Regions from separate parts of the Pedococcus sp. NPDC057267 genome, predicted to be linked through region 1. Evidence: predicted binding sites of a transcription regulator. Region 1 holds the regulator's gene; the other holds the start of a gene.

Region 1 (5,167 bases):
GTCAGCCTCGACCTGATCTACGGAACGCCGGGGGAGAGCCTGGCGGACTGGCGCACCAGCCTGGACGCCGTCGTCGCGCTGCATCCGGACCACGTGTCGGCCTACGCCCTCGTGGTCGAGGACGGCACCCGGCTCGCCGCCCAGGTCCGCCGCGGGGAGGTCGCCGCGCCCGAGGACGACGACGAGGCCGTGAAGTACGAGCTCGCCGACGAGGTGCTCTCCGCGGCAGGCTACGACTGGTACGAGGTGAGCAACTGGGCGAGCCGCCTGGACGCCCGATGCCGCCACAACGAGGGCTACTGGGACGACGGCAACTGGTGGGGCGTCGGCCCGGGCGCGCACAGCCACGTCGGCGGCGTGCGCTGGTGGAACGTCAAGCACCCGACCGCGTATGCCGGCCGGGTCGCCGACGGCGTCAGCCCGGCCCACGGCCGGGAGACGCTGACCGCCGAGCAGCGCTACGACGAGCGCGTCCTGCTCGGGGTGCGGCTCGTCGACGGCCTGCCCCTCGCCGACCTGCACGACGAGGGCCGCACCGCCGTGGCGGGTCTCATCGCCGACGGGCTGGTGGACGGGGCAGCGGCCCTGCGCCGCCAGCGCGTGGTGCTGACGAGGCAGGGCCGCCTGCTGGCCGACACCGTCGTGCGACGGCTCCTCGGCCTGCGCTAGGACTCGGGCGTGCGCCCGGGCCGGCTCACTTGACGAAGCGGATGGTGAACGGCGGGTCGTACCACTCGCCGTTGTTGGCGCGCATGGCGGCGATCGCGTGGATGACGACCGCGGCGACGACCACGATCGGGTACAGGACGAAGCCGATCAGCACGATCATCAGGACGCCCGAGACGATGAGGCCGATGAGGGCCGTCAGCTGCACGTTCACCGCGTTCGCGGCGTGCGCCCGGACGAACGGGCCGCGGTCGCGGTAGACGAGGTAGATGACCAGGCTGGCGACGAAGCCGAGGGTGCCGGCGCTGACGACCATGGCCACGCCGGAGATGACGTGGGTCAGGGTGGCCCAGGTCTTCTCCTCCTGCTGCGACATGGGCTGTGCGGGTTGCTGCGGGTACTGCGGTGAGGCGGTCATGTCTCTCCTCCGTGGATGGTGCCTTCACCCAGTGAAGCGCACGGGAGCCACGGATCGTCCCGGTTTCGGGGTGCGCTCAGGGCAGCGTCAGGGCCGACCCTGAGCGGCGACCGCGGCCACCGCCCCCGAGGAGCGCCCCCGACGTCAGTGCCCGGGCTCGGTCACGAAGTCGATGAGCTCCTCGACGCTGGCCAGCAGGGTCGGCTCGAGGTCGGCGTACGTGCGGACCGTGCCGAGGATCTGCTTCCACGCCCGGGCGATGTCGGCCTGGCTGTCGTGCGCCCAGCCGAGGTGGGCGCAGATGCCGTGCTTCCACGAGGTCCCGCGGGGGATGACCGGCCAGGCGTCGAGCCCGAGCCGCTCGGGTCGCACGCTCTGCCACACGTCGACGTACGGGTGGCCCAGGACCCGCACGTGTGCGGCATACGGCTGCAGGCGGCGCGCCTCCTCCACGACCCGGTGCTCCTTGGTGCCCGGCACGAGGTGGTCGACGAGGACGCCCATCCGGCGGCCGGGGCCGGGGGAGAAGTCCCGGATGGCGGCGGAGAGGTCGTCGACGCCGTCGAGCATCTCGACGACGACGCCCTCGATGCGCAGGTCCTCGCCCCACACCTTCTCGACGAGCTCGGCGTCGTGCCGGCCCTCGACGAAGATCCGCGACCCGCTCGCCACCTTGGCGCGCACGCCCTCGACGGCGCGCGACCCCGAGGCCGTGCGCGACGAGGCCTGCTTCGCCGCGGCGAGCTGGGCCCGCGCCGCCGCGGTCGGGGGAGTCAGGACGACCGGGGCGCCGTCGAGCAGGAAGCCTGGGCCGAGCGGGAAGCCCTTGGTGCGGCCCCGCCGGTCCTCGAGGTGGACGACCCGCATGCCGCCGGCCTTCTCGACCCGGACGACCGCCCCGCACCAGCCGGTCTCCACGTCCTCGACGACCAGACCGGTCACGGCCTCCACCTCCGTCGCGCGCCCGCGAGGGGGCTTGCGCCAGTCGGTGGAGAGCACGTCGGAGCCATAGCGGTCGGGCACCGGGGAAGGGTATGCCGGGTGCGGCGGCCGGCCGCGGGGACGCGCCGGTCGATGCGGCCGGGGCGCGCCGAACGGCATAGACTTGGCACTCCGAGGGTGTGAGTGCCAACGTGGGGAGCTGCCACGGGCGGCCCCGCCCGCGGACGAAGTGCCAGCCGAACGACAGGAGCGCCATGAGCGAAGAACGACGCCTCGCCGTGCTGCGCGCCATCGTCCAGGACTACGTCGAGACGTCCGAGCCGGTCGGGTCCAAGGCGCTGCTCGAGCGCCACCACCTCGGGGTGTCCGCGGCGACGGTCCGCAACGACATGGCCGTGCTCGAGGAGGAGGGGCTGATCGCGGCCCCGCACACCAGCGCGGGGCGGGTCCCGACCGACGCCGGTTACCGCCTGTTCGTCGACCGGCTCAGCTCGGTCAAGCCGATGTCGGCGGCCGAGCGCGCCGCCATCGCCCACTTCCTCGAGGGCGCCGTCGACCTCGACGACGTCGTCGACCGGACGGTGCGGCTGCTCGCGCAGCTGACCCGCCAGGTCGCCGTCATGCAGTACCCGTCGCTGACCCGGTCCTCGGTGCGGCACATCGAGTTCGTGCCGATGGGCGGCCGGCGGCTCATGGTCGTGCTCATCGTCAACACCGGCCGGGTCGAGCAGCGGGTCATCGAGACCACCGCGGACCTCACCACGCCCGAGGGCGAGGCCACCCTCGGGCTGGTCCGGGCCAAGGTCAACGCCCGGGCCGTGGGGGAGCGGCTCGTGGACGCCTCGGCGGCCCTGTCCTCGCTGCCCGAGGAGTTCGAGCCCGCCGACCGCGACCTCGTCCGCGCCGTCGTGCAGTCGCTCGAGGACGCGCTGGTCGAGGAGCGCGAGGAGCGCGTCGTCCTCGCCGGCACGGCCAACCTCGCCCGCGTCGGCACCGACTTCCCGCTCACCATCGGGCCGGTCCTCGAGGCGCTCGAGCAGCACGTCATCCTGCTCAAGCTGCTCGGCACCGCGCGCGAGACCTCCGACGCCGTCTCCGTGCGGATCGGCCACGAGAACCCGTATGCCGGGCTGCAGTCGACCTCGGTCGTCTCCACCGAGTACGGCACCGGGGCAGACCTCGTCGCCGGGCTCGGCGTCCTCGGCCCGACCCGGATGGACTACCCGACCACCATGGCCTCGGTGCGGGCGGTCGCCACCTACGTCTCCCGGATCCTCGCGCAGTGAGCGCCGGGTCCACCTCCCGCGGGGCCGTCACCGCCGCCGGCTCCCCGACCGTGTCGATGCACCACTGACAAGGATCTTCGTGAACGACTACTACCAGGACCTCGGCGTCTCGCGGGACGCCACCGCCGAGGACATCAAGCGGGCCTACCGCAAGAAGGCGCGCACCCTGCACCCGGACGTCAACCCCAGCCCGGAGGCGGAGGAGCAGTTCAAGAAGGTGTCCCAGGCCTACGACGTGCTCTCCGACCCGGAGAAGCGCCGCTCGTACGACATGGGCGCCGACCCGTACGCCGCCGGTGCTGCGGGCTTCGGCCAGGGCTTCTCGTTCAGCGACATCATGGACGCGTTCTTCGGCGCCGGGGCCGGCACCGCCCAGCGCGGCCCGCGCTCGCGCCAGCGCCGCGGCCAGGACGCCCTGATCCGGCTCGACATCGACATGGCCGACGCCGTCTTCGGCGCCGAGAAGGAGCTCACGGTCGAGACGGCCGTCGTCTGCTCCACCTGCCACGGCGACGGCGCCCAGCCGGGCACCTCGCGCCGGACCTGTGACGTCTGCGGCGGCCGGGGCGAGATCCAGCAGGTGCAGCGGTCCTTCCTCGGCCAGGTGATGACCAGCCGCCCCTGCATGACCTGCCAGGGCTACGGCGAGGTGCTCGTCAGCCCGTGCTTCGAGTGCTCCGGCGACGGCCGCGTCCGCACCCGCCGCACCCTCACCATCAAGGTCCCGGCGGGCGTCGACACCGGCACCCGCATCCAGCTCACGGGTGAGGGCGAGGTCGGCCAGGGCGGAGGACCCGCCGGCGACCTCTACGTGGAGGTGTCCGTCCGGCCGCACGCGACCTTCCAGCGCCGCGGCGACGACCTGCACGCCACGGTCGAGCTGCCCATGACCGCGGCTGCGCTCGGCACGACGCTGAAGCTCGACACCTTCGACGGCTCCCAGGAGCTCGAGGTCAAGCCGGGCACGCAGGCCGGTGACGCGGTGACGCTGCGCGGTCTCGGCGTGACGCACCTGCGCGGCGGCGGCCGCGGCGACCTGATCGTCCACGCCAACGTCATGACCCCGACCCGCCTCGACGAGCAGCAGGAGGAGCTCCTGCGCCAGCTCGCGGTGCTGCGCGGGGAGGAGCGCCCCGAGGGTCGTCTCGCGCCCGCCAACCAGGGCCTGTTCGGCAAGCTGCGCGAGGCCTTCAAGGGCCGCTGAGCCCTGACCCGGCCATGACGCTCCCGCTCTTCCTCGTCGACCCGGCCCGCGTGGCCTCCGCCCTGCCCGGGTCCGCCGTGGTGCTGGACGGGCCCGAGGGTCGGCACGCCGCCACCGTGCGCCGGATCGCCGCGGGGGAGCGCGTGCTGCTCGCCGACGGCGCGGGCAGGCGCCTGGTCTGCGAGGTCACCGGGGCCGGCCGCGGTGAGCTGGACCTCCAGGTGCTGGAGGTCCAGGAGGTGCCCGAGCCCCAGCCCCGGTTCGTGCTGGTGCAGGCCCTGGCCAAGGGCGACCGCGACGACCAGGCGGTCGAGGCCGCGACGGAGTTCGGCGTCGACGAGGTGGTCCCGTGGCAGGCCGCCCGGTGCATCGTGCAGTGGCGCGGCGAGCGGGGGGAGAAGGCCCGCGGCAAGTGGGTCGCGACGGTCGTCGCAGCCGCCAAGCAGTCCCGCCGGGGGCGGGTGCCCGTCGTCGCCGAGCTGGTCACGACGAAGACGCTCACGGCGCGCGTGGCCGGTGCCGCGGCGGCATACGTCCTGCACGAGGACGCGACCACGAGCCTGGCGAGCCGGACCCTCCCGACCGAGGGCGACGTGGTGGTCGTCGTCGGGCCCGAGGGCGGCATCACCCCCGAGGAGGTGGCCGCCCTCG
Region 2 (5,167 bases), on a different contig from region 1:
GCCGGTGGAGGCCCGGCACGGCGGTCGCGCCCGGCGGGTGGAGCCGTGCGTCGCGAGCTCGGCGTCGAGCTGGGCGACCTGTGACTGCGCCAGGACCAGCCTGGTCACGGGCCGCATCCTGGGGACCCGGCCGCCCACCGGCAACGGGTGCAGGCACAGGGTCGCCAGGTCGAAACGCGTGCCGCGCGGCAGCGGCTCGGCCGGGGACGCGGCCGGCTCCAGGTCGAAGACCGGCGGGCAGGTGAGGAAGCCGTCGTCCCAGCGCGACTGGGCGCGCACGGTGTCCTGCTCCGCCTCGGCACGGTAGAAGCTGTCGAGGGCGGGCCACCCGTTGCAGCGCAGGCCCTCGTTCGCGTAGGTCGCGACGTGACCGTCGGACGACTCGACGACCACCCGGAAGGCAGGCCCCTGGGGGACGTCGCCGCAGCCTGACCCGGCATCCCGCCTCGCCAGGGAGATCATCGCGATCGCCCGCGCGTCCGTCACGGGCTGCGACGGCGGCAGGTAGCCGGTCCAGACCGAGTCGTCGTCGGTCCGGGCGCACACCACGACCGCGACGACCGGGTTGCCGGACGTCCCGAGCCCGGGCCCGGGCGGCACGGCAGGTGCGTCCTGGCGCCGCTCGCAGTCGGAGGAAGCGAGCGCCGTGCGGGACGGCACGGGAACCGGCGTGGGCGGTGAGGGTGCCCCGAGCCGGGGGGCCGCCACGGAAGCCGCCACGGCGGCGGCGCCCAACAGCGCCACGGCCGCACCGGCCCACCCGACGAGCCGTCGAGCCCTGGACGGGCGCAGGACCGGAGCCCCGCCGAGCCCGTCGACGGAGGGGGACGCCGGGGCCAGGCGGTCGAGGGCGGCGGCGAGCGCCGGGGCGTCGAGACCGGTGGCTGCCGCCAGTGAGTCGACCGCGGCCTCGCGACGGCGGCGCGCAGCCGCGACGGGCTCGTCGAGCGCCGCGGCGAGCGGGCCGTCGGCGAGCCCGTCGAACAGCGCCAGGACCACCCGTGCGCGGTCGGTCGGGGACAGTGCCAGCAGCTCCTCGAGCACCCGCCGGTCACCGGCAGGCAGGCCCTGGAGCTGCCGTCCCCCGGTCCGGTGCGGTCTCCCGCGGCCGCGCCGGTGCAGCTCCACCAGCTGACGGCGCAGCTCGACGTCGTACGAGCCCGCGCCGACCTCGGCCAGGTGCGACCACCGCGGCCAGGCCCGCGCGAGCGTCGCCCCCACGAGCCGTCGTGCGCCCTCGTCGCTGCCGGCGAGCAGCCAGGCGGTGCGGAGCAGGTCGACACCGCGGGCCTCGACGTACTCCTCGAAGCCCGGCGCGGACGCATACCGCTCCATCGCGACCACCTCGCCGCGCCCGCGCACCCCGTGGCACCCGGGCGACCTCCCCAATGTCGCACACCGTCCGGGCACCCGGCAGGGCCCGGGCGTCGGACGGGGCCCGGGCACGGCGAGGGCCCGCCCCCACCGTGGTGGGAGCGGGCCCTCGTGAACCGGGAGGCGGCTGGCTCAGTGGCCGTGGCCGTGCCCGTGACCGCCTGCGGCCTCGGGCTCCTCCTCCTTCTTCTCCACGACGAGCGTGTCGGTGGTGAGCACCATCGACGCGATCGAGGCGGCGTTGCGCAGGGCGGAGCGGGTGACCTTGACCGGGTCGATGACGCCGGCCTTGACCAGGTCGACGTACTCGCCGGTGGCGGCGTTGAGGCCGTTGCCGACCTCGAGCTCGCGCACCTTGGAGACGGCGACGTAGCCCTCCATGCCGGCGTTCTCGGCGATCCAGCGCAGCGGCTCCGCCGCGGCCTTGGCCACGATCGCGGCGCCGACCTTCTCGTCGTCGGACAGGCCCAGGCCGTCGATGACCGAGGAGGCGTGGACGAGGGCGGAGCCGCCACCGGCGACGATGCCCTCCTCGATGGCCGCGCGGGTCGCGGAGATCGCGTCCTCGATGCGGTGCTTCTTCTCCTTGAGCTCCACCTCGGTGTGGGCACCGACCTTGATGACGCAGACGCCGCCGGCGAGCTTGGCGAGGCGCTCCTGGAGCTTCTCGCGGTCCCAGTCGGAGTCGGTGCGCTCGATCTCGGCCTTGATCTGGTTGACCCGGCCGGTGACGTCGTCGGCCGAGCCGGCGCCGTCGATGATCGTGGTGGTGTCCTTGGTGACGACGACGCGGCGGGCCTGGCCCAGCACGTCGAGGTCGGCCTGGTCGAGCTTGAGGCCGACCTCCTCGGAGATGACCTGGCCACCGGTGAGGACGGCCATGTCCTGCAGCATCGCCTTGCGGCGGTCGCCGAAGCCCGGGGCCTTGACGGCCACGACGTTGAACGTGCCGCGGATCTTGTTGACCACCAGGGTCGACAGCGCCTCGCCGTCGATGTCCTCGGCGATGATCAGCAGCGGCTTGCCGCTCTTGACGACCTTCTCCAGCACCGGCAGGACGTCGGCGATCGCGGAGATCTTGCCCTGGTTGATGAGGACGTAGGCGTCCTCGATCACGGCCTCCATGCGCTCGGCGTCGGAGATGAAGTAGGGCGAGATGTAGCCCTTGTCGAACTGCATGCCCTCGGTGAACTCGAGCTCGGTCGTCGCGGTCGAGGACTCCTCGACGGTGATGACGCCGTCCTTGCCGACCTTGTCGAAGGCGTCGGCGATGGTCGACCCGATGGTCTGGTCCTGCGCGGAGAGCGCGGCGACCTGGGCGATCTCGTCCTTGCCCTCGATCTCGCGGGCGACCTTGAGCAGCTGGTCGGACACGGCCTCGACGGCCTTGTCGATACCGCGCTTGAGGCCGGACGGCGCGGCGCCGGCGGCGACGTTGCGCAGGCCCTCCTTGACCATGGCCTGCGCGAGCACGGTGGCGGTGGTGGTGCCGTCACCCGCGACGTCGTTCGTCTTGGTGGCGACCTCCTTGGCGAGCTGGGCGCCGAGGTTCTCGTACGCGTCCTCGAGCTCGACCTCACGGGCGATGGTGACACCGTCGTTCGTGATCGTGGGGGCGCCCCACTTCTTGTCGATGACGACGTTGCGGCCCTTGGGGCCGAGCGTCACCTTGACGGCGTTCGCGAGCGCGTCGACACCGCGCTCGAGCGACTTGCGAGCGGAGTCGTTGAACTCCAGCGTCTTGGCCATGAAAGTCCTTCGTTCTCAGTGAAGTTCGGCGGTATGCCGAGCTGCCGGCATACGCGGGACGGGTGCGTTGCGCACAACGCAGCACGCCCCGCGCGCGACCCCAGCGGGGCCCGCCGGGGCGTGCTGTGTGTGGTGCGTCGTCAGCCGACGACGGCGAGGACGTCGCGCGCGGAGAGGATGAGGTACTCCTCGCCGCCGTGCTTGATCTCGGTGCCGCCGTACTTGCTGTAGATCACGCGGTCGCCGACGTTGACGTCGAGCGGGACGCGGTTGCCGTGGTCGTCGATGCGACCGGGACCGATCGCGAGGACCTCGCCCTCCTGGGGCTTCTCCTTCGCGGTGTCCGGGATGACGAGGCCGGACGCGGTGGTCTGCTCGGCCTCGACGCTCTTGACGACGATGCGGTCTTCGAGCGGCTTGATGGAAACCGACACGATGGTGACCTCCCCTTCGGGAATGTCGGAGTGGACAGGTGGATGCTGTGCGTCGCAGTCGTTCGGCCGCCGTCGCGGGGGTCGGCCTGGCTCCTGCGTTAGCACTCGGCGAACCGGAGTGCCAACGGCAAATCTAGGCACCCTGTTAGCACTCGGTCAACTCGAGTGCCAACCCGTGTCGCGCCGTTCGCCGAGGGCGGACGGTGGCGCCGTTATCCGGTTGAGCAGGCCGAGTCCGCTGGGGCAGGGTTTCGCCCGTGACCGACTCCCCCGCCGCCCTGCTCGGCGCGTACGACGAGCAGCTGCGGGTCGAGGTCGCCTCGGCCGTCGCGGTCGAGCGGATCGGGCCGCTGCACTGCGCCACCTACCTCGGCGGCCGTGGCTTCATCACCTACCGCAGCCTGGACACCGGCGGTCGGCCTGCGACCGGGGAACAGGTCCGGGAGTGGGTCGAGGCGGCCCTCGCGCACTACGAGCAGGACCCGTCCGTCGTCCGGGTGGAGTGGAAGACGCGCGGCCACGACCACGCCCCCGGGCTGCACGAGGCCCTCGTCGCGCGCGGCTTCGTGCCCGACGAGCCCGAGTCGGTCATGGTCGGCGAGGCGCGGCTGCTCGCCTACGACGTGGACCTGCCGGAAGGAGTGGTCGTGCGGCAGGTCACCGACGAGGACGACGCGCGGCGGATGCTGGCGATGCAGGCCGAGGTGTTCGGCGACTCCCCCGAGCTCGCCGCCGAGATGGAGGAGCAGGTCCTCCACCGGCTCCGGACCCGCGACGACATGGAGCTGTGGGTGGCCGAGGCCGGCGGCGAGGTCGTGAGCGCCGGCCGGCTCGAGCCGGTGGAGGGCACCGAGTTCGCGGGGATCTGGGGCGGCGCCACCCGACCGGAGTGGCGGGGGCGCGGCATCTACCGGGCGCTGACGTCGGCCCGGGCGCGGTCGGCCCTGCGCCACGGCAAGCGGTACCTCAACAGCGACTCGACCGAGTTCTCGCGCCCCATCCTCGAGCAGTCCGGGCTGGTCAAGGTGACCACCACGACCCCCTACGAGTGGCGCCGAGGCCGCTGACCGTCCCTCGCGCGCGGTAGGGAACAATGCCGCGCATGGACCTGGCCCTGCTGCGACGCCTCACCACCGGCGAGGGGTGGGGCCTGCTCCAGTCGCTGCCGCCGTACGACGAGAAGGAGGCGCTCGGGCTGCAGGACCGGCTGCGCGGCGTCGGCTTCGACGCCGACCTCGTCGCGGCGGCGCTCAACCAGTCGCGGCTGCGCGCCCGCGCGGTCGACAAGTTCGGCGAGTTCGCCCAGGGCATGGTCTTCACCTCCGACGGCCTCGAGCAGGCCACCCGCCTGACCGTGGCCGCGCGGCACGCGCAGCGCTTCCGCCGGGCCGGCATCTCCACCGTCCACGACCTCGGCTGCGGCATCGGGGCGGACGCCATGGCGATGGCCGGCCTCGACCTGCGGGTCCGGGCCATCGACGCCGACGAGGTGACGGCCGCCATCGCCGCGGTCAACCTCCGGCACTGGCCCGACTCCACCGCGGTGCAGGGCCGGGTCGAGGAGTTCGTGCCGCCGGCCGGTGAGGGGGCCCGCGGGGTGGGCGCGTGGC

The links. Region 1 encodes HrcA, which represses chaperone genes, less so after heat shock. Its sites were predicted from a motif close to TTNGCACTCGNNNNNNNCGAGTGCNAA; they were not measured.
Region 2: a site for HrcA is predicted at 3,703-3,729, ahead of groES (co-chaperone GroES). Genes of this name have one in related genera too.

The regions. Positions count from the first base shown of each region.
Region 1 covers NZ_JBHUYG010000116.1:155-5,321, reverse strand. The annotation lists gene hemW (radical SAM family heme chaperone HemW) at 1-669, shown strand, start outside; gene ACFUC1_RS18335 (DUF4870 domain-containing protein) at 695-1,084, opposite strand; gene ACFUC1_RS18330 (DUF3097 domain-containing protein) at 1,229-2,107, opposite strand; gene hrcA (heat-inducible transcriptional repressor HrcA) at 2,281-3,312, shown strand; gene dnaJ (molecular chaperone DnaJ) at 3,392-4,516, shown strand; partial or broken gene ACFUC1_RS18315 (16S rRNA (uracil(1498)-N(3))-methyltransferase) at 4,531-5,167, shown strand, end outside.
Region 2 covers NZ_JBHUYG010000065.1:18,586-23,752, reverse strand. The annotation lists gene ACFUC1_RS14110 (hypothetical protein) at 1-1,335, opposite strand, end outside; gene groL (chaperonin GroEL) at 1,507-3,123, opposite strand; gene groES (co-chaperone GroES) at 3,264-3,557, opposite strand; gene ACFUC1_RS14095 (GNAT family N-acetyltransferase) at 3,815-4,624, shown strand; gene ACFUC1_RS14090 (class I SAM-dependent methyltransferase) at 4,660-5,167, shown strand, end outside.